2 linked regions of the Funiculus sociatus GB2-C1 genome follow. The protein of the gene in region 2 interacts with the protein of the main gene of each other region in a pairwise test. Links are inferred from orthologs where the notes say so. Each region holds a gene or a part of one and is shown on either strand. Other genes may lie near its edges. The genes, in order: rlmB and tsaE.

Region 1 (11,749 bases), on a different replicon or contig from region 2:
TCGTCGAGATTGGTTTTTCCCACCATGACTGCACCAGCGTCAGCCAGTTTTTGCGTCACCGTTGACTCGTAAGGGGGGACAAAATTTTCCAACATCTTCGAGGCGCAGGTAGTAGGAATTCCATGCGTACACATATTGTCCTTAATGCCAATAGGAATCCCCGCCAGCAGCCCAATTTCTTCCCCGGCGGCGATTTTGGCATCCACTGCACGAGCCTGTTGCAATGCTCTATCTGCTGTTACGCACAAAAAACTATGCAATTTCGGCTCTAGCGCCTGAATACGGTCTAAAGCTTCTTGGGTAATTTCTACAGCTGAGCGTTCTTTGCGAATGAGTTGTTTATGCAACTCGCGGATGGATGCCATGCCATGACCTCGTTTCGATTCACCGTCTAGATTTTTAGTATAGGTTACGCCAAAGACGCGATCGCTTTCTTGTCGCTATGATTCCCTACTGAGACAGGCGAAATGCTTGTGCCGTGCGGATTTTACAGTTGATTAGGCGTAAATATTGAACCCATCCCTGCTTTCCTGCTTCCGGGGAGGGTTTGGGGGTGAGATTGCGGAAAATTATGGGAATTAAGCGGCGATCGCGCTTGGTATCAGTATTTTTCTTGGGAAGCGATCGCGTCCTTCTCATTGTTCCGCCACCCCGCAAGTCGAGCATACTGGATCGTGTTAGCAACATCAGCCAGGTAATTTATGCGTCGAGTTCAACTTTGGGCGATCGCCCCCACTTTCTTCCTAATGGCGGCTAAGAAAGCATTGAAACTAGCAATGTTGTTATTGTGTCTAGCATTGTTCGGCTGGTCAACGCCAGCGCAAGCAGCTACCCAAACCAGTCCGCGATTGGAAGAGCAAGTTTTAGAGATTATTCGCAAGCACCCAGAAGTAATTCTGGAATCTGTTCAGGCATACCAGCAGCAGCAACAACAGCAGGTTCAGCAAGCACAGCAAGCTTTTTTGCAAGATTTAAAAACTAATACTAAAGCGGTGATTGGAGAATCTCCCACCACAGGGGCAATTGATTCCAAGGTTGTGCTGATTGAGTTCTCAGATTTTCAATGTCCCTATTGTGCCGAAGCTCATAAAACACTGAAGCAATTAATAGAAAAGCATCCAGGCGAAATCGCTTTAGTGTACAAGCATTTTCCCCTTACTCCAATTCATCCTGAAGCCATGTTAGCGGCTAAAGCTGCTTGGGCTGCAACTCAGCAGGGCAAATTCTGGGAGTACGAAGACGCACTATTTACTCAACAAGACAAATTAGGTGAGGATTTGTATCGAGATATTGCCCAAAAGTTGAATCTTGATTTGGAGAAGTTTGAGGACGATCGCATTCTTGCCGATCCCGCCATCCAAGAAGATATTCAACTTGCTGAATCTTTAGGACTCTCTGGCACACCCTTCTTTGTGATAAATGGCGAAACTTTTTCAGGTGCGGTGCAGCTATCAGATATCGAGAACGTATTAGCTAGTGTAAACAAATCTTGAAGTAATTTAGGCATTTGATTCGATTTTGAGCGATTGCTTGTATATTGCGATCGCTCACAAACTGAATCTGAGATTGCAGAAGTTTGAGCGCGATCGCCTCCGGCTACAATGAACAAGAGACTTTTACAGAAGTAGCAGCTAAAAAGAATGTGGTAGAAAGATAAATTTAGTGTTGGATAAATTCTAAATTTTAGACTAACGTTTATTTTTATTAAATTCGGAAACTTTAGGAAGCTTCTGTCAATCTATTTGATATAGACAGCGTTATTTCTCTTGTCAGGAAATTGTAAGGTGATTTATGCGTCGGATTCTATTTATGGCATTTGCCCCTATCACTGTACTGGCGACCTTCTTTCATTCAGTTTTTCCCTCTAGCCCATCTCTGGCAGGCGTTCCAGCATCCACTCAAGGAGGATCTACTTTGTTGGCACAAGCGAGTTACCTTTCGCCTTTGGAACAAGCTGTTATTGTGGAAATGAACAAGGCGCGGACAAATCCCGCCGCTTATGCTGCTGTGTTGGAAAAGTACAAAAAGAGCTTTGTTGATAGCAAGCGAGTTAAATTGCCTGGTAACGTCTATTTGCAGACGCAGGAAGGCGTGAGGGCGGTTGATGAGGCGATCGCATTCTTGAAATCAGCCAAACCTGTGTCAGCTTTGAGTGCATCCAAAGGGATGTCTTTGGGTGCAAAGGATCTCGTCAAAGACCAAGGCCCAAAGGGTGCGACAGGACACACGGGAAGCGATCGCAGTACCCCCTTTACTCGCATCAACCGCTATGGTTCTTGGCAAACCACCGCCGGGGAAAATATCAGCTACGGTTCCAGCACAGCCCAAGATATTGTGATGCAATTAATTATTGATGATGGAGTAAGCGATCGCGGTCACAGAAAAAATATCTTTAACTCCGCTTTTAAGGTAGCTGGGGTGGGCTTCGGTTCTCATGCTAAATACAGAAATATGTGCGTGATTACATACGCTGGAGGATATAAAGACAAATAGTTCAAATGGTAATTGAGAAAGGCAAAAGGCTCTCATGCAAAATGAAAAAGTGAAGAATTATTGTGCCTTTTACCTTTTACATGAGAACCTTATTTATGCCTTACACTTCTTCCCCAGCTCATCACCTCAGCGTCCGCGTCCAAGGACAGGGGTTTCCCATTCTGTGCTTGCACGGTCATCCCGGTAATGGTCGCAGTATGTCTATCTTTACTAACCACCTCGAAAATCGTTTCAAAACTATCGCCCCAGACCTCCGGGGATATGGCAGTAGTCGCTTCAATGGGGATTTTACTATGGGCGACCATTTGATTGACCTAGAGGCGCTTCTAGACCGCTTACAGATCGAACGCTGTTTGATACTAGGATGGTCGTTGGGGGGAATATTGGCGATGGAGTTGGCGCTGGGGCTAAAAGAGCGAGTTAGCGGTCTAATTTTAATTGGGACAGCAGCCCGTCCCCGTGGCAGTCATCCGCCGATTAGTTGGCAGGATAATTTTTACACGGGGCTGGCTTCGATTTTGAATCGCATACAGCCTGGGTGGGAGTGGAATATTGAGACGTTTGGGAAGCGATCGCTCTACCGCTATCTAATCCAGCAACACACGCCGAGTACCTACAATTACCTGGCATTAGAGGCAATGTCAGCTTATTTACAAACCTCGGCTGCTGCCAATCGCGCCCTCAACACAGCCCTGAGAACTGGGTATAACCGACTGGCAGACCTAGAGCAGATTCCTTGTCCGAGTTTGATGCTGGCTGGTGAATGCGATCGCCACATCACCCCGGTTTCGAGCTTAGAAACTGCTCGCCACCTCAAGGATTGTGAATGGCATTGCTATCCCAACACCGCTCATTTATTCCCGTGGGAGATTCCCGATTTGGTCAACAGAGACATTGATAACTGGCTCGACACCCACCCCCAGGTAGTAATGCCCGCCTGAGTTTAATCCAAATCTGGGGTTGCTACCCACTTCTAAAGCTCGCTACCTAGCGGGCTTTGTTTATCTAATCCCATTCGGTGTGAGGGTTAATTGAGACGAAGCAAACACTAAGAAAGCTGACCGCTAAAAGTAGGTGTTCTTTTGCGGTCAAAACGCTCCCCCGAATCGTCGTAAATGGTTAGCTTCTCTGGCTTACAGCGCTTCACTACCACCTTAATACCGTTGGCACTTTCGTGTTCTAGGTCTTCGATGTAACCAGCCTTGGCTGCGTGGGCTTCTTGGCTGCTGATGAAAGGGCCGAAGTAGTAAGTACAGCGAGGGTTGTCAGTGACAATCTCAACCCACCAAGCCCGTCCAAAGAAGTGGAGAATGCTAATCAAGAATTCCTTCATGGTCTTTGCCTGTTTTAAGGGATGCGATGCAATTTTCTAAATTTGCTATTGTTTACACTTTGTTATACTCTGACATGATTCTTTTTTGAAGAGTCTTGTAACAGATTATCAAAGGTAGATTTTATTCGACCAGCGTTGACGGTAAATTTCGTAAAGAGCCATTGCCGCTGCCACTGAAGCATTCAAGCTAGGAGTCTGTCCCTGTAAGGGAATGGAAACCAGGAAATCACAGCAGCGTTGTGTCAGCAAACTCAGACCTTCACCCTCAGAACCAACTACTAATACTACTGGCCCAGTGAATTGAGTTGTGTGTACCATTTGACTACCTTCAGCAGCAGTGCCGTAAATCCAAAAGCCAGCTGCTTTTAATTCTTCCAAGGCGCGAGACAGGTTGACGACTCTGGCCACTGAAAAACTTTCTAAAGCTCCAGCTGACACTTTCATCACAGCTGATGTGATACCTACTGCCCGTCGTTGAGGGATCACTAATCCCTGCGCTCCCAAGGCTTCTGCTGTGCGAATAATTGCTCCCAGGTTATGGGGATCGGTAATGCCATCGGCTACTAACAAAACTGGCTGTTCTGAGACGGATTTGGCATTGGCGATTAAGTCGCCCAATTCAGTGTAAGTATAGGGAGCGACTTGAGCCGCTACTCCTTGGTGATTGGCTTGGTTGGTGATTTGATCTAAGCGTCTCGGTTCTACTTCGTCAATTACGGCTCCCCTTTCTTTGGCTTGCAATAGCAAGGTATGAAAGCGAGGATCGTAGCGCAGGTTGGGAAGTATCCAAATTCGGTTAAGCTGGCGCTGGTTTTCTAGAGCTGTGAGGACGGGATGCCGACCATAAATCATGTCTGTTTCTTCCTCTGGGGGCGAAGAAACAGCGCGATCGCGTAGGGAAGCGGCTGGGTTAGCAGCATCACTTGAGTATCTCCCTCTTGGCGGCTTTTCGCGCCCCGTTCTCACGAACTTCCCTCGCTCAGATTTACCTGGGATTGGTGAATGGCGCTCGGAAATTTGGGGTTGGGAATTTCGCTTAATGCCCCGTTCCTTGTGAGTTCCTTCCCTCTTGCTAGGTTCTTTTCCCCAGCCCCCAGTTTCTTCTTTAGAAGGGCGTTTTTCCTTTTCTTGGCTGTGTTCGCGTCGGCTGGGGGGAAGGGGTTTTTCCCCATCGCGCCGCTGGCGAATCGGTTTTACTTGCTCGTGTTTGCCCACAGAACTGCTGTCTATCTCATCCGATTGCTGTTCTTCATCGCGAGAGGGACGTGCGGGGCGAATACGTTGCTCTCCAACACGTTTTGGGAATACGCGCTGGGATAGGATCGGCTTTCCTCGGCTGCTACTTCTGCCTGGAGGGTGGGGGCGGCGTTTTTTATCTGGCATATTGTTAAGAATTTTTGTCTTCTGAAATCGAGTTTAGTTGTAAGTGTTCTAGCAGCTGGGTCAAGCGTTGGGGATCTGTCAGGTAAAGATAGCCCATCAACGTCTCTAAGCTGGTAGCTTGTTGATAAATTTCTGGATCGAGGCGTTTGCGTCGTCCTGCGGCATTGCGCCCGCGCCGCAAAATTTCTAATTCTGTGTCGGTAAGGTGCGGTTGGAGTTCTTGTAGTGCTTTTGCCTGACTTTCTGCTCTCACCTGCCCTACTACCATGTCGTGGTAGGCTTGCGATCGCTTTGGCGGCAGCAGATAAAGGCTGCGGATATATAGTTCATACACCGCGTCCCCCAAATAAGCTAAAGACGCTGGAGAAAGCTGTTGGATTTGAGCTTTTCGATCTACAGCCCATCTTGGGTTAAACCACATTTCGGTTTTGCCCAGTGGCGAGTTAGTCGCCAGGTTATCTAAACGCCCTTCCTCCTCCTGAGTCACCTTGCCCTCTAAATTTTAGCTTTGCACTGAAAATCCCAGTGATGCCAGTGCTAGAAATTGGTAAGGGCGGGTTGTCAGCCCCGCCCCACCTATCGATTTATCATTCAGCTCAAGGCTGCTTGATCTTCTCCAATGCTGCTTCAACTGAAGGCTGCAACGAGAGAAACTGTTCTAAGCGAACCAGTTTAACGGTTTGAGTCACGCGAGCATTGGTGACAATTTGCAAAGAACCATCAACGCTTTGAGCCTTTTTCACCAGCTGCACTAAAGCGCCTAAGCCAGAGCTGTCTACAAAGTCGATGTTAGAAAGATCCAGAATAACGTGGCTGGGACCTTCCTCAATATACTTGCTGACCACCTTCCGGAACGTGGGTTCCGAGAAAGCATCTAACAAACCCGTGAGGCGGTATAGCTGGTAATTGTCCCTAACTTCGCGAGTGCCTCTTAAGCTTACGGTTAGGGTTAGTGGCTCAGGAATAACACCCTCCTACCTTGGATTGTCCTTAGTCGAGGCTCCATTATAGAACACACAGCTGCTAATTGCTATTGATTAATTTTGGCGATGCGATCGCATTTGCTCAACAAACTGCTCAAACAGATAGTCGGCATCGTGGGGGCCGGGGCTGGCTTCTGGGTGGTACTGTACGGAGAAGAAGGGCAGGGATTTGTGCCGTAAACCAGCTACAGTGCGATCGTTCAGGTTCAGATGGGTTATTTCCACATCTGAGCTTAAGGAATCTGCATCAATGGCAAAGCCGTGATTCTGGCTGGTAATCTCCACCCGCTGTTTTAAACCTGCTGGTTGATTTAAGCCGCGATGACCAAATTTGAGCTTGAAGGTGTCAGCACCCATTGAAAGACCGAGAATTTGGTGTCCCATGCAGATGCCAAAGACGGGTTTCTGGCTTTCTAGCAAGGCTTTGGTGGTTTCGATGCCTTCGGTGACGGCTGCTGGATCGCCTGGGCCATTGGAGAGAAAAATCCCATCCGGGTTGTGTTTGAGAATTTCTTCCGGCGGTGTATTGGCTGGTACAACGATGACGCGGCAACCGTAAGCAGCTAAACGCCGCAGGATGTTGCGTTTGATGCCAAAATCAATGGCGACAACGGTGAGGGGTTCGCCGTCGTTTGACTCAACGCCGGGACTGAATTCCCAACTCGACTCGGTGGGAGCAGACCATTCGTAGACGGTTTGTGTGCTGACTTCCTGAACTAGATTTAATCCTGCCATGCTGGGAGCTTCTTGTACTTTTTTCAGCAATTCGGCAGGATCGAGGATTTCGGTGGAAATAGCGCCGTTCATGGCCCCAGCAGAGCGCAGTCTGCGGGTGAGCGATCGCGTATCGATGCCATAAATGCCGGGAATGTTGTGTTGTTTCAGGTAGTCGGGCAAGGATTGGGTAGATCGCCAGTTGCTGGGACGTGAGGAGATGTTACGCGCGATCGCGCCTCTGACTTGAGGACGATTCGATTCTTCATCTTCCAGGTTGACACCAGTGTTGCCTAATTCTGGATAGGTGAATGTAACTATCTGACCGCAGTAGCTGGGGTCAGTCAAAACTTCCTGGTAGCCAGTTATACCAGTGTTAAACACCACTTCGCCAATGGCTGTTCCTGAAGCACCAAAAGACCAACCTTTGTAGGACGTGCCATCAGCAAGTACGAGCAAGGCACTTTGAGCAGAAGAAGGACGCATAAGGTAATGCTGAGTTTTTGGTTGTTAGTTGCTAGTGGTAAGTTATCATCTCACACCCAGCTAGGGTAGAAGTGTGTATTAGGATGCGATCGCATCTACGTTCATCTGCTGTTATCTGGTAGCGAGATGACCAAGTTTCGAGGAAGGCGATCGCATCTCACGAATAAGCTTCAGCCCTGAGATTGACAAACTTGACCTCATTAGTTCTCATCTCCCAGTTTCTTTTTGAATCAGTCTATTGAATAGAGAAGATTATCGGATTGCTCTTTACTCGGCTATATAGTAATCCTCGGCATTGTGAGCCAGCCCTTCAGATACCCGACTTTAACAAGTCCGGTATCTCACCTTCACGAATCATTTATGACTGCTATATTTCCTAATAAAATAGTAAAGCTCGTCCAACCTTCACCACTTTCTACTCTAATTTCTCCCCCCAATTGCTCAACCAACTTTTTCACCAAGGTTAAGCCTAATCCAGTTCCACCTTGTTTACAAGGGTCTGCATTGGGAACTCGATAAAATTTATCAAAAATATGGGGTATTTCAGCAGTTGGAATCTCTGCTTGATTGCTGACCTCAAAGCTGGTTGTTGATGCAGTAGGTTCCGGGTTATATAAATCGATATCCTGTTTGATGCTAAAGCGAATTTCCCCATTAGATGGGGTGTATTTGCAGGCATTGTTAAGGAGTTCCGCTAAAAGCCGCCCCAAACTATCTGGACTTGACATAATTGGCAGAATGTCAGGCGGTAAATCGACGTTAAAGACTTGTTGACGCTCTTGAATTCGTGATAAAAACGGTTTGATAATGCTAGGTATGAAATCTTGTACAACTATCGACTCGACAAATACAGGATAACGATTAGCTTCCAGGCGTTGCAAATCCAGCAAGTCGTTGATCAAGTTAGCTTCTCTAGTACACTCAGCTTCTAAAATATCTAGATACTGTTTATGGCGTTCTGGAGTAGGAGCTAGCTTCAGCATACGAATCGCTAGCTTTATATTAGAAATAGGAGTACGAAGTTCGTGGGATACGGTACTCAAAAAGTCATCTTTAAGCTGATGTAGACTCTTTAGCTCTTCTACTTGGGCTTGAGCAGCTTGGTAAAGTCGAGCCTGACGAATAGCGATCGCGCATTGATTTGCAACTTGCTGTAATAACCGAATTTCTAGTTCACTGTAGTTATAATTCGGTCGTTGGAATAACCATATATCAGCTAGGATACCCTGGTCATCAAAAACAGGACACGCAAGAATCGCTGCATGAGGGCGACCAAACTTTGGGGCTAATTGACAAAACTGTGAACATTGCCCTTGTAACAGAGATTGATGAATTCCAGATAACTCATCTAATTCAATCCTAGAACCTTGAGTAGAAGGCCAATGAGGTTGGGCATATTCATAATTGATAACTAACGTTTTTTGCTCTATATCATACAGGGCAGCAGCACAACATTCAGCAGCAAGTACAGAGGCTAACTCTTGGACAACATTTTGCAAAATCTGTGCTTCGTCTAAGTTGTCACGAACTCTGTCTGTAATCCGTTTCAATGTTGCTTCAAAGTCGAAGGATTGTTTTAGCTGAAGTGTCCGTTCTTGTAGTTCCGCTGTTCGCTGTTCAACCCGAAGCTCTAGCTCCTCATTTGCCTTTTCAAGCGCAGTAAAAGATGTTTGCAGTTGAGTTGCCATTTGGTTGTAAGCTTGGGCTAAAACTTCTAGTTCGTTAATGCCCTCTACTTTAACAGTTTGGTCTAACTTCCCATTGGCAATTTCCTGAGAGACAGAGATTAAATGGGCAATCGGTCGGGTAATGTATTGAGAGGTCAACACTCCCATAACTGTAGCGAATATCAATGCTGCTAAACATAGCAAAATCGTGGTTCGTGTGTTGGCTTCAATGTGTTCCATGAAGTCAGCTTCGGGAACCACTACGACGATTACCCACTCCAGCCCGTAGCTATCAGTAAATGGTGTCACCTGTGCGAATTGCTGCTTACCTTCAATTTCAAAGTCAAGCTGCTGGCTATGGCGAATATTATTGAAGTTACCAAAGCGTTCCTTTAAATTCTGGGCTGTTAGACGAGTCACAGGATTTCTGCTAGCGATCGCTGCCAATCTTTCCTGTTTCTGTTTTCCTCCCTCTTGATTTAAAACAAAAGGCGGCTCAGCCGTTGAGCTTGCTACCAAGTTTCCAGAACGTTCGACAATAAACATTTGTCCAGTGCGACCGATCTTTAAGCCATCCAGAAAATCTCCCAGTTGTGAGAGAGACACTGTTGCATTGGTAACGCCAAGTAAAGTACCTGCCTCGTTATAAAAAGGCCGGGTTGCACTGATTGCTAACCCTAATGATGAGAAGTATGGATAAATCTCAGTCCAGGTAGGTTTATTTCCTTTCACAGCCTTTATATACCAGGGGCGAGTGCGAGGATCAAAGGTTGTGTTAACTCGAACTAACCTGCCGCGATTGCCCTGGCTATCAGTGGTATAAGTGTGATAATTCCCACTGGTTGATTGGTCGATAACTCGGATGACTAATGAACCATCATTAAGCCGATCGACTGAATGAATTTCTCCCTGTTCACTTCCAAAGGCAATCGGATTTAGAGATTTGAATAACTGCACTTGCTGCCAGAAATGACGTTCTAGACTTAAAGAGTCCTGCAAATTCAAATTGCCAGAACGGACAGCATCGGCGTTTATTTGGGTAACAAGTTGAGGTGTCTCCATATAATCGGAGATATGTTGATGAATTCGGGCTGTAACTTCGCTTCTCAGTTGGGCTGCAACCTCATTGACTGCTTTCTGACCGTTCCTTAAAGAGAAGTATGCTGTTAGCCCCACAGCAACAGAGAGTTGAAAGATAAAGGGAACTATCAGAGCCACACGAAGTGGTACTCTTAATGAACCTTTAAGCATTAAATTCGAGAATGTTTGCAGCCGCATTAGTGCTTCTCAAGATATGCGCTCAAGAGCGAGGGAACTGAAGAATCTCTCAAGTCGGTCTAGATAGTTGAGTGTCCCTGTAGAATGCCCCACTTCTAACATAGCTTCCAAATAAGGTAAGGATACATTAAACATCTCCAAAAATTTGACTTTAGCCTAACCTTGATAAGGATTCCAGCCTAATTTTTGGAGATGTCTATTGTAGTGCTACACAAAATAGGAGTTGCCAATTACTGGCAGGGTGGATATTGCCTAGCTTATTTATTTGTAGGGCCGCTTTCCTCCAGGCTTGGTCATCTCCTCACCAGGTAACAGAAGATAAAGGCTATAAATGCGATCGCATCTTTATTTCTTTAGGTCTAGGGATTTTTTTAGATCCAATCTACTAAAGGATAGATGACAATAAAATAGTTGATGAGAATTAAATGCAGATATTGTGAAGTCTCCTCACGCCCGTGCAGCAATCATTTTGCTTTCAAGTACGCTGGCACTCGTAAGTTTTGGCTGTAGCCAAGACAATGCTGCCACTCCTCAGAGTCCATCAGCAACTCCCGTCTCGGCTTCTCCTCCTGCCAAGAAGCCTCCAACTGCTAGTGCAAAGCAGGTGTCTAAACCTGCCTCAACTAAATCTAAATCTCCGGCAAAGACACCATCTAAGCCGCAGTTATCCCCGCAAGCCTCCGCCGACGCTTATGTGCGGGCGATTGACTCTGCTGAAAGCGCCAGCAGCATCAGCCTGTCTGCTCAGTCAAAAGAGGATTGGCAATTAGTTATCAGCAGCTGGCAACAAGCGATCGCTTTTATGAAAACCATTCCGGCTTCTAGTCCTTATCATGCGATCGCTAAAACCAAAATCCCCCAATACCAGCGCAATCTCACCTATGCCCAGAACAAGGCAAATCCTCCCAAACCCAAACCTCAGCCTGTGGTAGTAGCGAAAGCGCCCACAGGAAGTTCCAAACCTCGGCTTCTGAGAAACGGTGTTTATCAAGCCCCAATCAAACGGCGAGAAGGTGGCACCCCCGTGATTGATGTCACCTTTGACGGGAACCGGACTTTTGAAATGATTGTGGATACTGGTGCTTCCGGTACCTTGATTACCCGACGCATGGCAGCTGCACTCAGAGTAGTACCTGTATCCAGTGCCAAGGCGCAGACTCCCAATGGTGTAGCAGAATTTCCTCTGGGTTATGTCAAGTCTATCGGAGTTGGGGGAGCAATCAAGAAAAATGTGCTGGTAGCGATCGCTTTACCAGACATGGAAGTTGGACTATTGGGGCATGACTTCTTTGATGGTTATGACATCACAATTAAACGTAACGTGGTTGAGTTCCGTCCCAATTAACCAAAACTGTCAGTTGTCCTTAAGAGTTGGAATTCAACATTCCAACTCTTAACTCGCTGGCTAATCC
Region 2 (11,551 bases):
AATTGAGCCAGGAAATTTATCTCCGGCTTAAAGCTAAAGTAAGCGAAAGCTTACTGAATAAGTCTTTCAACTCTTTAAAACGGGTTACAAGCTTTGGGTCTGCCGATTTAGTTCAGGGCATAAGTCAATGCCATTCGTCTTAAGAAAACTTTCGCTATTAGCCAGAAAAATCTCTGGCGGGTTATTGCAACTGGTGCAAGATGTGGTTTGTAAACAACTGAGAAGTTCAGGACTGAGGGCTGAGAACAAACAGAATTAACAACGTCCTCAGTCCTTAGCCCTCGGTACTCATATATGAATAGTGAACTACTTCAACAAGTAAGGGTAATAGATCCTGTTTCTGGAACTGACCAGATTGCCGATGTTCTGATTGCGGATGGTTACATAAAAGCAATCGAAACTCAAATTTCTGCAAATCCCGCAGAAACATCGGTGCGGGATTGTCGTGGATTGGTGCTGGGGCCAGGACTGGTGGATTTATACAGCCACTCCGGTGAACCTGGGTTTGAAGAACGGGAAACCTTAGTAACGCTTGTTTCCGCGGGGGCGGCTGGAGGCTTTACCCGGTTGACAATTTTGCCGGACACATTGCCAGCTATCGATAACCCAGCTGGTTTAGCTTATCTTCAACAATCCACAATCCGAAATCCACAATCGAAAATTGGATTTTGGGGTGCTTTAACTTTGGGTGTGCAAGGCCAGCAAATGACAGAGTTGGCAGAACTTGCAGCGGCTGGAGTGGTGGGTTTTGCTGATGGTAAGCCGATATCGAATTTGGCGCTGCTGCGAAGAATTTTGGAATATCTTCAGCCTCTAGGAAAACCAGTGGCTTTGTGGGCTTGCGATCGCCATCTTTCTACCAATGGGGTGATGCGAGAAGGTGCGGCTTCAATTCGTTTTGGTTTGCCAGGAAATCCCGCGATCGCGGAAACATCTGCTCTGGCTGCTTTGTTGGAAGTGGTAGAATCCACTGGCACGACCGTCCACATCATGCGCGTTTCTACAGGTCGCAGCGTTAAGCTAATTCAGGATGCTAAGGCGCGGGGTTTGCCAATAACGGCGAGTACCACTTGGATGCACTTGCTGCTGAATGCTGAGGATGTGGGGAGTTATAATCCTTCTTTACGTCTGGAACCACCTCTGGGCAACCCATCTGACCAAGCAGCATTAATTGAGGGTGTGCGGAGTGGGGTACTTGATGCGATCGCTATTGACCACACTCCCTACACTTACGAAGAAAAAACCGTCGCCTTCGCCGAAGCACCAGCAGGCGCGATTGGTTTAGAGTTAGCTTTGCCGCTACTTTGGCACATCCTGGTCGAGAATGGCGACTGGAGTTCTTTAGAACTGTGGCGGGTTTTGAGTACCCGTCCCGCCCAGTGTTTACAACAAAAACCAGCTGCGATCGCAGCTGGTCAACTCGCTGAAATTATTTTATTTGACCCCCAACTAACTTGGAAAGTCGAGAGGCAAAACCTCAAATCCCTCTCACTCAACACTCCCTGGCTAGGTCAACAGTTGCAGGGTCGCGTCGTCCAAAATTGGAGTCACGGCTAATCACAGCTAATATAAATGAACAATTAGCCCTCAGGCTTCTGGCAAAAGCCTTAAATAAATTTTAGGCTTAAAACTTAAACCCGTTTTAACGGGTTGAAACATTTACCCAGTCATTAAATGACTTTAGCTATTAGCCCGAACTAAAGTTCAGGGCTGACTTTTGCCATTAGCCATTAGCCCTTTCACTTATCCGAGGAATCAACTGGAGACTGATCCACTTCTCCGGCGCGATTCAAAGGCCAGAAACGTACTATCGCCCGACCAATTATCTTGTCGCGGGGGACAAAACCCCAGTAATGGCTATCATAGCTGTTGTTGCGATTATCACCAAGTACCAAATAAGCGTTAGGTGGCACCTTCACTGGGCCATAACGGTAATTAGGCTGTTCGTCTATATATTTTTCCCGCAAGGCTTGATCGTTGACATAAACTCGTCCCCCTTTCACCTCTACCTTGTCTCCCGGTATACCAATCACCCGCTTAATGAAGGCATCGTGGAAATTTTGCTTTTCTAGGGCTTCGGTGGGATTAAATACTACAATGTCTCCCCGTTCTGGAGAGGTAAACTTGTAACTAACCTTGTCTATAATCAGACGGTCATTGATTTGTAGCGTTGGTAGCATCGATCCGGAAGGGATGTAGCGTGCTTCTGCTACAAAAGAGCGAATTCCAAAGGCTAAAATGGCGCTAAGCCCAATCGTTTTAATTCCCTCTATAAAGGGATTTTCAACTTGTTGTTGGGTTTTGCTGTCTGGTTCTTGATTCTGCACGTCAGTCATAAACGGTTAATCACTCAAAGCAAAGGGATATAACGGATTACCCATCTAATGATTTATATCAAGGAAAACAATGTTTCTACCTATATTTTGTCTAAATTTTGCCTAAATACATCCTGCCATCATTAAAAATATTTGGCTGGCGTGTTTACCGTAATTTCCTCGGCTCCAGTAAAAAAATGCCTTATTGCGCTAAAGTCTAAGCACAGCATACACTTTTCGCGCTCACTTGACGATTGCATAAACCACTGATTGCCATGCTCCTCTGTTTATCCGCAACGCTAACATTCTTCTGCCCAATGGTGAGTTTTTAATTGGGGATGTCGAAACTCGTGGCGGGGAAATTGTCCAGGTTGCGTCAGAAATCCCAAGAGATGACTCTGGTAAAGAAATAGACGGTTCGGGTCTGACTTTGTTGCCGGGAGTTCTTGATCCGCAGGTACATTTCCGGGAACCGGGGTTGGAACACAAAGAAGACTTGTTTACTGCGAGTTGCACTTGTGCCCAGGAGGGGTAACGTCATTTCTGGAGATGCCTAATACTCGCCCTCTGACAACTACGCAGGCGGCTTTGGATGACAAGCTGCGGCGGGCGCAAGAAAAGTGCTTAGTTAATTATGGCTTTTTTATTGGGGCAACGGCGGAAATTTTGCTGGATCTTTTAGAGGCGCATCCGACTCCTGGAATTACAATTTTTATGGGATCGATGCACGGTCAGTTGTTGGTAGAACAGGATACGGCGCTGGAGTCCATTTTTGCACAAGGCGATCGCTTAATTGCGGTTCACGCTGAAGATCAAGCCCGAATTAATCAACGTCGTCAGGAATTTGCCGGGATCAACAATCCGGCAATCCACTCCCAAATTCAGGATAATCAAGCTGCCCTTAATGCTACGCAACTGGCGTTAAATCTTTCTAAAAAATACCAGCGAAGGTTACATATTTTGCATATGTCTACAGCTGAGGAAGCCCAGTTACTGCGTCAGGATAAACCGAGTTGGGTGACTGCGGAAGTAACACCGCAACATTTGCTGCTAAACACTAGCGCTTATGAAAAAATTGGCACACTGGCGCAGGTGAATCCGCCTTTGCGATCGCTTCATGACAACGAAGTTCTCTGGCAAGCTCTTCTCAATGGTGTAATTGATTTTATCGCTACCGATCATGCTTTCCAGACTTTGGAAGAAAAAGCCCAAGTCTACCCCAATACTCCTTCGAGAATGCCTGGTGTTGAAACATCTCTACCGCTGATGTTAACTTCTGCTATGCAGGGACGTTGTAGTGTTGTCCAAGTTTCTAACTGGATGTCTGCGGCTGTAGCCCAAGCTTATAATATTCCCAAAAAAAAAGGCGCGATCTCTCCTGGTTATGATGCCGATTTAATCTTTGTTGATTTGAACAGTTACCGTCCTGTTTTGCTCGAGGAATTACTTACCAAATGTGGTTGGAACCCCTTGTAAGGGTGGAACCTCACTGCCTGGACTGGTGTGACTATTGTCGGCGGTCAGGTTGTTTACGACCGAGGAAAACTTAATACAGAAGTCCGCGGTCAAGCTTTATGTTTTTGCTAATTTCTAACTTTTAAATTAGTCAATCTTTTTCGCAGAAACGGCTTGACAAACTCTTGTAATTATAGTTAAATAATAATCCAACAAGAGTTGACACGGTAGGCATCATGCCTACCGTGTAATTTTTTAAAAGGCAAGATGTAAACGCAAAGGTAGGCAAAGTTCTTTGCGTTTACCTTTGCTACCTAGAGCGTTTAAATCTTTAATGACCCCAAATTAAATGCACCTGCTGGGACAAGTTCAGCTTGACGACCATTATCAGCTGAATAAGTTAAGTGGATGCTCAAGAAGTTTAACGGTTTATACTGCAAACGTTCCGCCCATTCAATGGCGACAATGCCCAAAGGGACTTCAATGCCTTCCCAGTAAGTTTCCAAGTTTAACGCTGTCACTTCGGTAGGTTCTAAGCGGTATAAATCCAGGTGATACAGAGGAATGCGTCCTTCTCGATACTCGTTAATTAAGGTGAAGGTGGGACTAACAATTGGATCGATAATGCCCAAGCCTTCACCAATGCCTTGAACGAGAGTAGTTTTGCCAGCACCCAAGTCTCCTTCTAGCAAAATCGTACTACCAGCACTTAGCGATCGCCCAAGATTTACGCCCAGCGATCGCGTAGCTGTTGCATCTAGTAGAGAAATTACTTGCAATTCCTAACTTCCAACTCCTAACTCTATCCCTTGAGCGCGACTATACCACCTCAGCAAAATCCTAGCTAGACGTTGAGGATCGTGCCTTACATAACCTGTTTCTTCATCCTCATCCATCACATTCGCCAGAACAATTCTTCGCCCCAACTCTCCTACAGCTTCTCTGTCTAAAAAAACCGGATGAGAACTTTCCTGAGCATATCGAATCAGAGTATGAGCAGAGGGAACTTTTTTATGTACCAGGACGGCGTTAAATAATTGTTGACCGCAAGCAGCGTCAATGGCGCGGATGTGGTCTGAGACAGTGTAGCTTTGGGTTTCCCCTGGCTGGGTCATAATGTTACAGACGTAAATGATCGGAACTTGTTTTTGAGCGATCGCTGCGGCAATTTCCGGTACTAACAAATTCGGGATCACGCTGGTATAAAGGCTACCAGGGCCAATGATAATATAATCGGCTTCATGAATTGCCTGTAAAGCTTTGGGCAAGGCTGGGGGATTGCTGGGAATGCAACCAATTTTTTTAATTTTACCCCCCGCTTCCGTGATGCTGGACTCTCCTTCAATCCGCCGCCCATCTTCTAATTCTGCCCAGAGACGAACATCACTCAATGTTGCTGGTAACACCCGTCCCCGCACAGCTAAAACTTGGGAACTAGCAGCGATCGCTCTCTCCAAATCTCCAGTAATATCGCTCATCGCCGTTAAGAACAAGTTACCAAAACTGTGACCTACTAAACCATCCCCAGCCTTAAAGCGGTATTGAAACAGTTCTGTTAATAACTTCTCCTGGTCTGCCAAAGCCGCTATACAGTTGCGAATATCCCCAGGAGGTAGCACCCCAATTTCCCGCCGCAGACGACCGCTAGAGCCGCCATCATCTGCCACAGTGACAATAGCCGTAATATTGGCGCTGTAGTGCTTCAATCCTCTAAGCAAAGTAGAAAGCCCCGTACCGCCGCCAATTGCGACAATTTTTGGACCTCGGTTCAGTTTACGATGAGCTAACAGCACATCAATCAGTTGTTCATCTGATGAGGGCTTCAGCACCGAGGTAATCGCTCCCATAGAGCGAGTTTGCCCCAAAAAAATCAAAAACACCCCGAAAGCGATCGCAATCGGGCCAGACACATAGTTAGGAAGGATGGTGGTAATCGTTTCCAGTAGCTCCCCAATGAACTGAATCAACCAAAAAATCGGTGTCAGCTTCACCCAAATTGCCAAACCCAAAGTGGTTAGCAGCACACCACCCGCACTAATCACCAACCAACGTTTTACCAACAATCCGGGAGCCAACCATTTAAACCAGCTATTGACTCGGTGGGGAGTTCTGGAGTTCAAACCCCACGGGATGTGCGACTCTTGTCTCAGGGTGCGTAAGGCTTGTTTAAAAATAGCGTTTGACATTGCTGATTCCTGGGGAACACGAAGGCAAGATTCGACTTTAACGAGAAAGGGCGCAAAATCACTGAAATAGGAACGCTCCCATAAATCGCTTCTACGAGTTGATTGGACTGGCACACTTGTGTCTAAGTTGCCACTTTTAAAGAGCAACAGGGAGCCTTTGCCCATCAGAATACATTTTTTGCAGCTTCTTGGGATGTGACATACGAAACTAATAAAGTTTGTCTCCAAATTTTTAACTGAGCTTATGATACGCTTGCGACGTTCAGCAGCAAAATCAGGAATTAGAGGGAGCTAATATAAACATTGCATCAGAAGTCAGCTTGAGTCGCCATTTTAGGCGGCAGCTCGCTTGGTTTATCCCGTAAACTTGGCTAAATGGAAAAGCGAATTTTAGGATTAGACCCTGGACTTGCCACATTAGGATTTGGCGTAATTCTCTGCAAACCACCTGACTGCTTAGCTGTGGCGAATCTTCCTGCTGCCAAGCGCCCAGTAAAAACCGCGCCAGAAGTAGCAACATTGCTGGATTTTGGTGTTATCCAAACCTCCGCCAAAACGGAGATGGGAGAACGACTCCGCACAATTTACGACGATTTGCACACTTTGCTGGATCAGTGGGAACCCGATTTGGTGGCGATTGAGAAATTGTTCTTCTATCGGATGGGGAACACAATTTTGGTGGCTCAAGCGCGGGGGATAATGGTGTTAGTGTTGGCCCAGCACGGTATCCCCTATGTTGAATTTACGCCAGCACAGATTAAGCAGGGGCTTACTGGCATGGGTAATGCTGATAAGTCAGAAGTGCAGCAAGCCGTAGCGCGGGAATTAAATTTAGACTATATTCCCAAGCCAGACGATGCCGCAGATGCCCTTGCGGTGGCGCTGACAGCGTGGTATGGGCAGTAGCCGCAATCTACACATCCGTACAAAGGAAACACGCTCAGCCTATTTGCGTCATCAATCTTATGGAGTCATCCCTCTTAAATTCGGCTACTTACCTTTGAGTGTCATGAAACCTGAGCGCTGGTTGTTGTGTGCTGCTTCCCTTTGTTTGCTCAATACGCCTGCCGTGAGCAGTGTTCCCGTTCCCACGATTCTTGCCCAAGCTCAAGGTGAAGAACAAACTAGCATTGATGTTTATCGCACTGTCAGTCCGGCGGTAGTCACTATCAGTACCGGGAGAGGTTCCGGTTCTGGCACTATTGTTAGTCCAGAAGGGCTGGTTTTAACTAACGATCACGTTATTCGCAGCGCCAGAGGTGGTGTGGTGAGCGTCAGTACCACTACAGGCAAGCGCTATACCGGGCAAGTAATTGCTACTGACCGACCGAATGACTTAGCGCTAGTAAGATTGAATACGAGCGATCGCTTCCCCAGTGTCAAGCTGTCCAATCCCGCAAGCATTCAAGTCGGTCAGCGCGTCTTTGCTATTGGCAGCCCCTTTGGATTGTCGGGAACGTTGACAACAGGTATCTTAAGCCGTGTTGGTCGCAATGGCGACTTACAAACGGATGCAGCACTTAATCCGGGCAATTCCGGAGGACCTTTGCTTAACTCACGGGGCGAACTCATCGGTGTCAACAAAGCCATTCTCAGTCCCGGTGGCGGAGGCAATACGGGGATTGGGTTCGCTACCAGTGCTACAGTTGCCAGAAATTTTATTCAACAAAACCGTAACCGAACCGCTCCCCCGATTACTACCGCTCAAAGTCCGTCTGTGCCTTCAACTCGTGGCTTGGGTGTGACTGTAGATACAGGGACACTGGTAGTTTTGGGGGTACAGCCAGGCTCGCCTGCTGCGAATATCGGAATCAGACCCGGAGACAGAATCATTGCTATTAATGGTCGTCGTCTTAGGGGAGTTCAAGACTTGCAAACTTTCTTAGCTCGTCGTCCAGCTTCGGCAATTCTCACGGTGGGACGGAATCGCCGTTTGGCTGATGTCCGGGTGAATTTTTGAAGTTGGGAAAAAATGTGTCTTGAACTACAGGACTTACGCAGTTAATTAGTGAATGGCTGATTCTGTCGTAGGGGCATGGCAATGCCATGCCCCTACAGTGTGTTGACGTGCGTAAGCCCTGAACTACTGTAGGGCGGGCATCTTGCCTGCTCCACACGAGCCTACCCAATAACTTCACTTCCCGCACACCGCTTGACAATATTCCCCTTTTTCATGTATTTAACACTAATTTTTCTGTATGCTATTTGACTAAGAAGCTTCCGCGAACTTAACTATCCTATTGCTTAGTGATGTAGGGACGGGTTGATAGAAATGCGCCAGCTAATCAGTCAACCATTATGAAAAACAAGTCTCGACTGCGGGGATGCTTTTCGATGTGGAAGCTTCTAACACAAACGTTTTGGTGAGATGAGGAGTGTAGCGTATGAAAACAAAGAGCCACTGGGCAATGCCTGTTACCCTGTTTGCTGTCGGATTAACCGCTGCGGGGGGCTTGAATCTCTCCGCCACTGCGGTCACTAACAGCACCACATATAGCTCTATTCAAGAATCACAACCAAATTCTATTCAGCCTCAGGGCGAGTTGCTACTAGCACAGGGACTTGTGGGACAGTGCCGCGCCGTTAATCAGCGGATTTTTGTCTACGCACAGCGTTCAACCACGAGTCAAACGATTAGAACCTTAGCTCCCAACGAAACAGTTACTCTGGCAGATAATGGTAGTGCTGGTTGGATTGCCATTAATGCGCCTGCTACGGGTTACGTACAGGCACAATACCTTAAACCCTGCACTGGAGCAAACAATCCTCCCCCTGTTCAACCTTCCAGCCTCTGTCGCGTAGTTACGTACAGAGGAAGTGAGGGTTTGGCTATTCGTAGTGGCCCCAACAAAACTGGCACCAGAGTTGGTGGAATCAGACTTGGCGATCGCGTTACTCTCGCGAAGAGTCCTCCAGACTTAACTTACGATAGCGATCGCCGTGCTTGGGTACAAATTACCGCCCCGGTTGCCGGATGGATTTCTTACGGCTATCCTAGTTCAAACTCATTGAATGTCGGTCGTTGTCCGTAGTATTTTAGCCTAAACTCATTAAGTTAAAATCACCCCATATTTTTACCAAGTTTCTTGGAAATGGGGTGATTTTTTTGACAAGATTCAATTGAGTGGCTGTTTCCTTCTATTTATAGAATGCGTTAATCACGCTTAACAACCTAATACTTTGAACCAATTGAAAATCCAAACTTGACATTACTCTACTTGACGTACTGACATTCTGTGTAGCGGGAGAGACAGTATGCAAGAAAAGGTCAACAAGTAAGAAAAAGCAGCCGTCAACCTCAAATTAATTGATAAGATTTCCCACTCAGGATGCCAAAGCTTCAGGATACCTACCATGACGCAGTGTACTATCCAGTAAGAAAAGCTCATTGATAACAGCATTTGCTCACTTGTCTCAAGCTCAGAAGCTTGAGTTGAGTCGCCATCAGATAGTAAAAAAAGTCCCGCAATACTAGCAACTAAAGAAGCGAAAAGTAAATAATCGTGCCAGTGCAGATTTGGCATTTATCTAACCCTGCTTATCTCAAATTTATGAATTGCAACTCAGTCTAAAGGATAATTTTCCGGAGATAAAGCAATAGTTACAAACTGCAACCTACGACACCTGAAAACTTAAAGTTTTGCAACAAATGCCAATTAGCGACTTAGCAACCCTCTTGTTGAGTTTCGCAAGCACCAATACTCACCCAACTACTAGAACCATCCGCCCAATGTTCCTTTTTCCAAATTGGAGCGTTGTGCTTTAGGGTATCAATCGCATATTGGCAGGCTTCAAAGGCTTCCGAACGGTGAGGACAACCCACAGCTACTAGCACGCTGATTTGACCAATTTCTAAGCGTCCGATGCGATGGTGAATTACAACCCGATTGACATCTTGCCATGTTTGGCGGATATCAGCGGCAATTTGTCTAAAGATTTGTAAAGCCATCGGCTCATAAGCTTGATACTCCAAGGCAACTACTGGTCTACCATCGGTTTGATTGCGAACCATTCCACTCATCACCACAATGGCACCGTTACCTGGGTCATCTCCTAAGGCATAAACTTCTTCCAGTGACAAGGGAGCAAAGGAGATGGCAAAGTTGTCTCCTTTGTGGTGTTGAGTGGGAGTGTTTAAAAGACTGGTGACACCATTCATCAAGTTGAAATCCTGAGCAAGGAACTGGATCTATTGTGATCGATCCAGCGCCCTAAGCCTATGAAAATATTAACAGTGAGGGGATGGCAAGATGCTGACCCACAAATTAAGATTTACCGCTGCCCATCAGGTAAAGTAGTGCCATGCGAACGGCAACGCCGCTCGTCACCTGCTGGGAGATTAAACTGAACTGGGGGTCGTCCATCAGGTCAGAACTAATTTCCACGCCACGATTAACTGGCCCTGGATGCAGCACTTTAACGTTCTGTTGGCAGAGTTTCAGGCGATCGCGTGTTATCCCATACCGTTGATGGTATTCTCGCAGACTAGGCAGCAAATGCTGAGTCATGCGTTCCTTTTGCAGCCGCAACGTCATCACAAAATCGGCATTTTGTAAAGCTGGTTCTAAATCCCAGTGGAGAAATAGCTTTCGTTGGGGATTGGGGATTGGGGATTGGGGAATTGCCTCTCCCTCAAGTCCCTGGCTACCGTAGGCAGCAAAAAGCTGGGGTAAAAGAGTGGGTGGCCCAGCTAGATGAACCTCTGCGCCTGTCGCTGTCAAACTCCAGATATTCGATCTGGCTACCCGCGAGTGGAGAATATCGCCAACAATGACAATTTTTTTGTCTTTGAGGAGTTCGAGTCGCGGGTGGCCTGGGTCTAAAAGAGTGCAGATGGTAAACAAGTCTAAGAGTGCTTGGGAAGGGTGTTCGTGCTGACCATCACCAGCATTGAGGACACCTACCCGCGATCGCAAACGATCCATTTCCAAGGCGATCGCTTGCGGCACTCCCGCCTCCCGATGGCGAATCACCATCATATCCGCACCCATTGCCAGATAGGTTTTCGCCGTATCCAGAATTGTCTCGCCCTTCGTCAAAGAAGACGTTGCTGCTGCAAAATTCAGCGTATCAGCAGAGAGGCGCTTTGCTGCCAGTTCAAAACTACTGCGAGTACGGGTAGAAGATTCAAAAAACAAATTAGCGACTACCTGACCTTGTAGCGTTGGTACTTTCTTCGTGCGCCGCGAAAGCACCTCTTGAAAACTGGCAGCAGTTTGCAGCACAGTGTCGTATTCATCTGGCGTAAAATCTGCCAAGGAAAGAATGTGGTGACGAGTCCAATTGGTAGTAGGCATCAGAAAAATAATTAAAAATTAAAAATTAAAAAATCAAGATATGTTCTTTCATTTTTAATTTTTAATTTTACATTTTTAATTGTGGGCTACTACCCTCAAAGCAACCGAGATCAGCGATAAGAAGGTCAAAAATCCCACTGCATCCAGCATTGTAGTTAATAACGGGCCGCTAATTAGAGCTGGATCGAGGTTAACCCGCTTCAAACCCATTGGCAGCAAAGTTCCCAAAGTCGCGGCTACGATAACATTAACAGCCATCACCATTGCGGCAACTAAAGCCACCCATCGGTCATTTGGC

The links.
Region 1: the proteins of tsaE (region 2) and rlmB interact in binary tests that used the Escherichia coli proteins (3 or more experiments, as listed by UniProt). The link is inferred for Funiculus sociatus GB2-C1 from one-to-one orthologs.

The regions. Positions count from the first base shown.
Region 1 is NZ_JAMPKJ010000019.1:59,937-71,685, reverse strand. What follows is about bases 2,879-5,786. They hold rlmB (23S rRNA (guanosine(2251)-2'-O)-methyltransferase RlmB), read right to left. Parts: upstream 4,823-5,786; coding sequence 3,935-4,822; downstream 2,879-3,934. Other genes in these bases: NDI42_RS11480 (Mini-ribonuclease 3), read right to left, coding at 5,214-5,630; NDI42_RS11490 (DUF1816 domain-containing protein), read right to left, coding at 3,542-3,826; NDI42_RS11495 (alpha/beta fold hydrolase), read left to right, coding at 2,879-3,434. Also shown: Asp-tRNA(Asn)/Glu-tRNA(Gln) amidotransferase subunit GatA, read right to left, coding at 1-365; NDI42_RS11510 (hypothetical protein), read right to left, coding at 451-687; NDI42_RS11505 (DsbA family protein), read left to right, coding at 702-1,493; NDI42_RS11500 (CAP domain-containing protein), read left to right, coding at 1,792-2,493; more of NDI42_RS11495, read left to right, coding at 2,589-2,878; NDI42_RS11475 (STAS domain-containing protein), read right to left, coding at 5,806-6,174; carA (glutamine-hydrolyzing carbamoyl-phosphate synthase small subunit), read right to left, coding at 6,247-7,392; NDI42_RS11465 (ATP-binding protein), read right to left, coding at 7,740-10,277; NDI42_RS11460 (retropepsin-like aspartic protease family protein), read left to right, coding at 10,774-11,682; trpD (anthranilate phosphoribosyltransferase), read right to left, coding at 11,743-11,749. UniProt on the Escherichia coli protein: Specifically methylates the ribose of guanosine 2251 in 23S rRNA.
Region 2 is NZ_JAMPKJ010000009.1:82,645-94,195, reverse strand. Bases 2,822-5,531 are described here. They hold tsaE (tRNA (adenosine(37)-N6)-threonylcarbamoyltransferase complex ATPase subunit type 1 TsaE), read right to left. Parts: upstream 4,550-5,531; coding sequence 4,094-4,549; downstream 2,822-4,093. Other genes in these bases: NDI42_RS06830 (gluconeogenesis factor YvcK family protein), read right to left, coding at 4,553-5,531. Outside these bases: NDI42_RS06850 (dihydroorotase), read left to right, coding at 295-1,557; lepB (signal peptidase I), read right to left, coding at 1,740-2,336; more of NDI42_RS06830, read right to left, coding at 5,532-5,956; crossover junction endodeoxyribonuclease RuvC, read left to right, coding at 6,332-6,862; NDI42_RS06820 (S1C family serine protease), read left to right, coding at 6,966-7,916; NDI42_RS06815 (SH3 domain-containing protein), read left to right, coding at 8,341-8,988; NDI42_RS06810 (hypothetical protein), read right to left, coding at 9,166-9,480; NDI42_RS06805 (molybdenum cofactor biosynthesis protein MoaE), read right to left, coding at 9,621-10,115; NDI42_RS06800 (aspartate carbamoyltransferase catalytic subunit), read right to left, coding at 10,222-11,253; mgtE (magnesium transporter), read right to left, coding at 11,329-11,551. UniProt on the Escherichia coli protein: Required for the formation of a threonylcarbamoyl group on adenosine at position 37 (t(6)A37) in tRNAs that read codons beginning with adenine.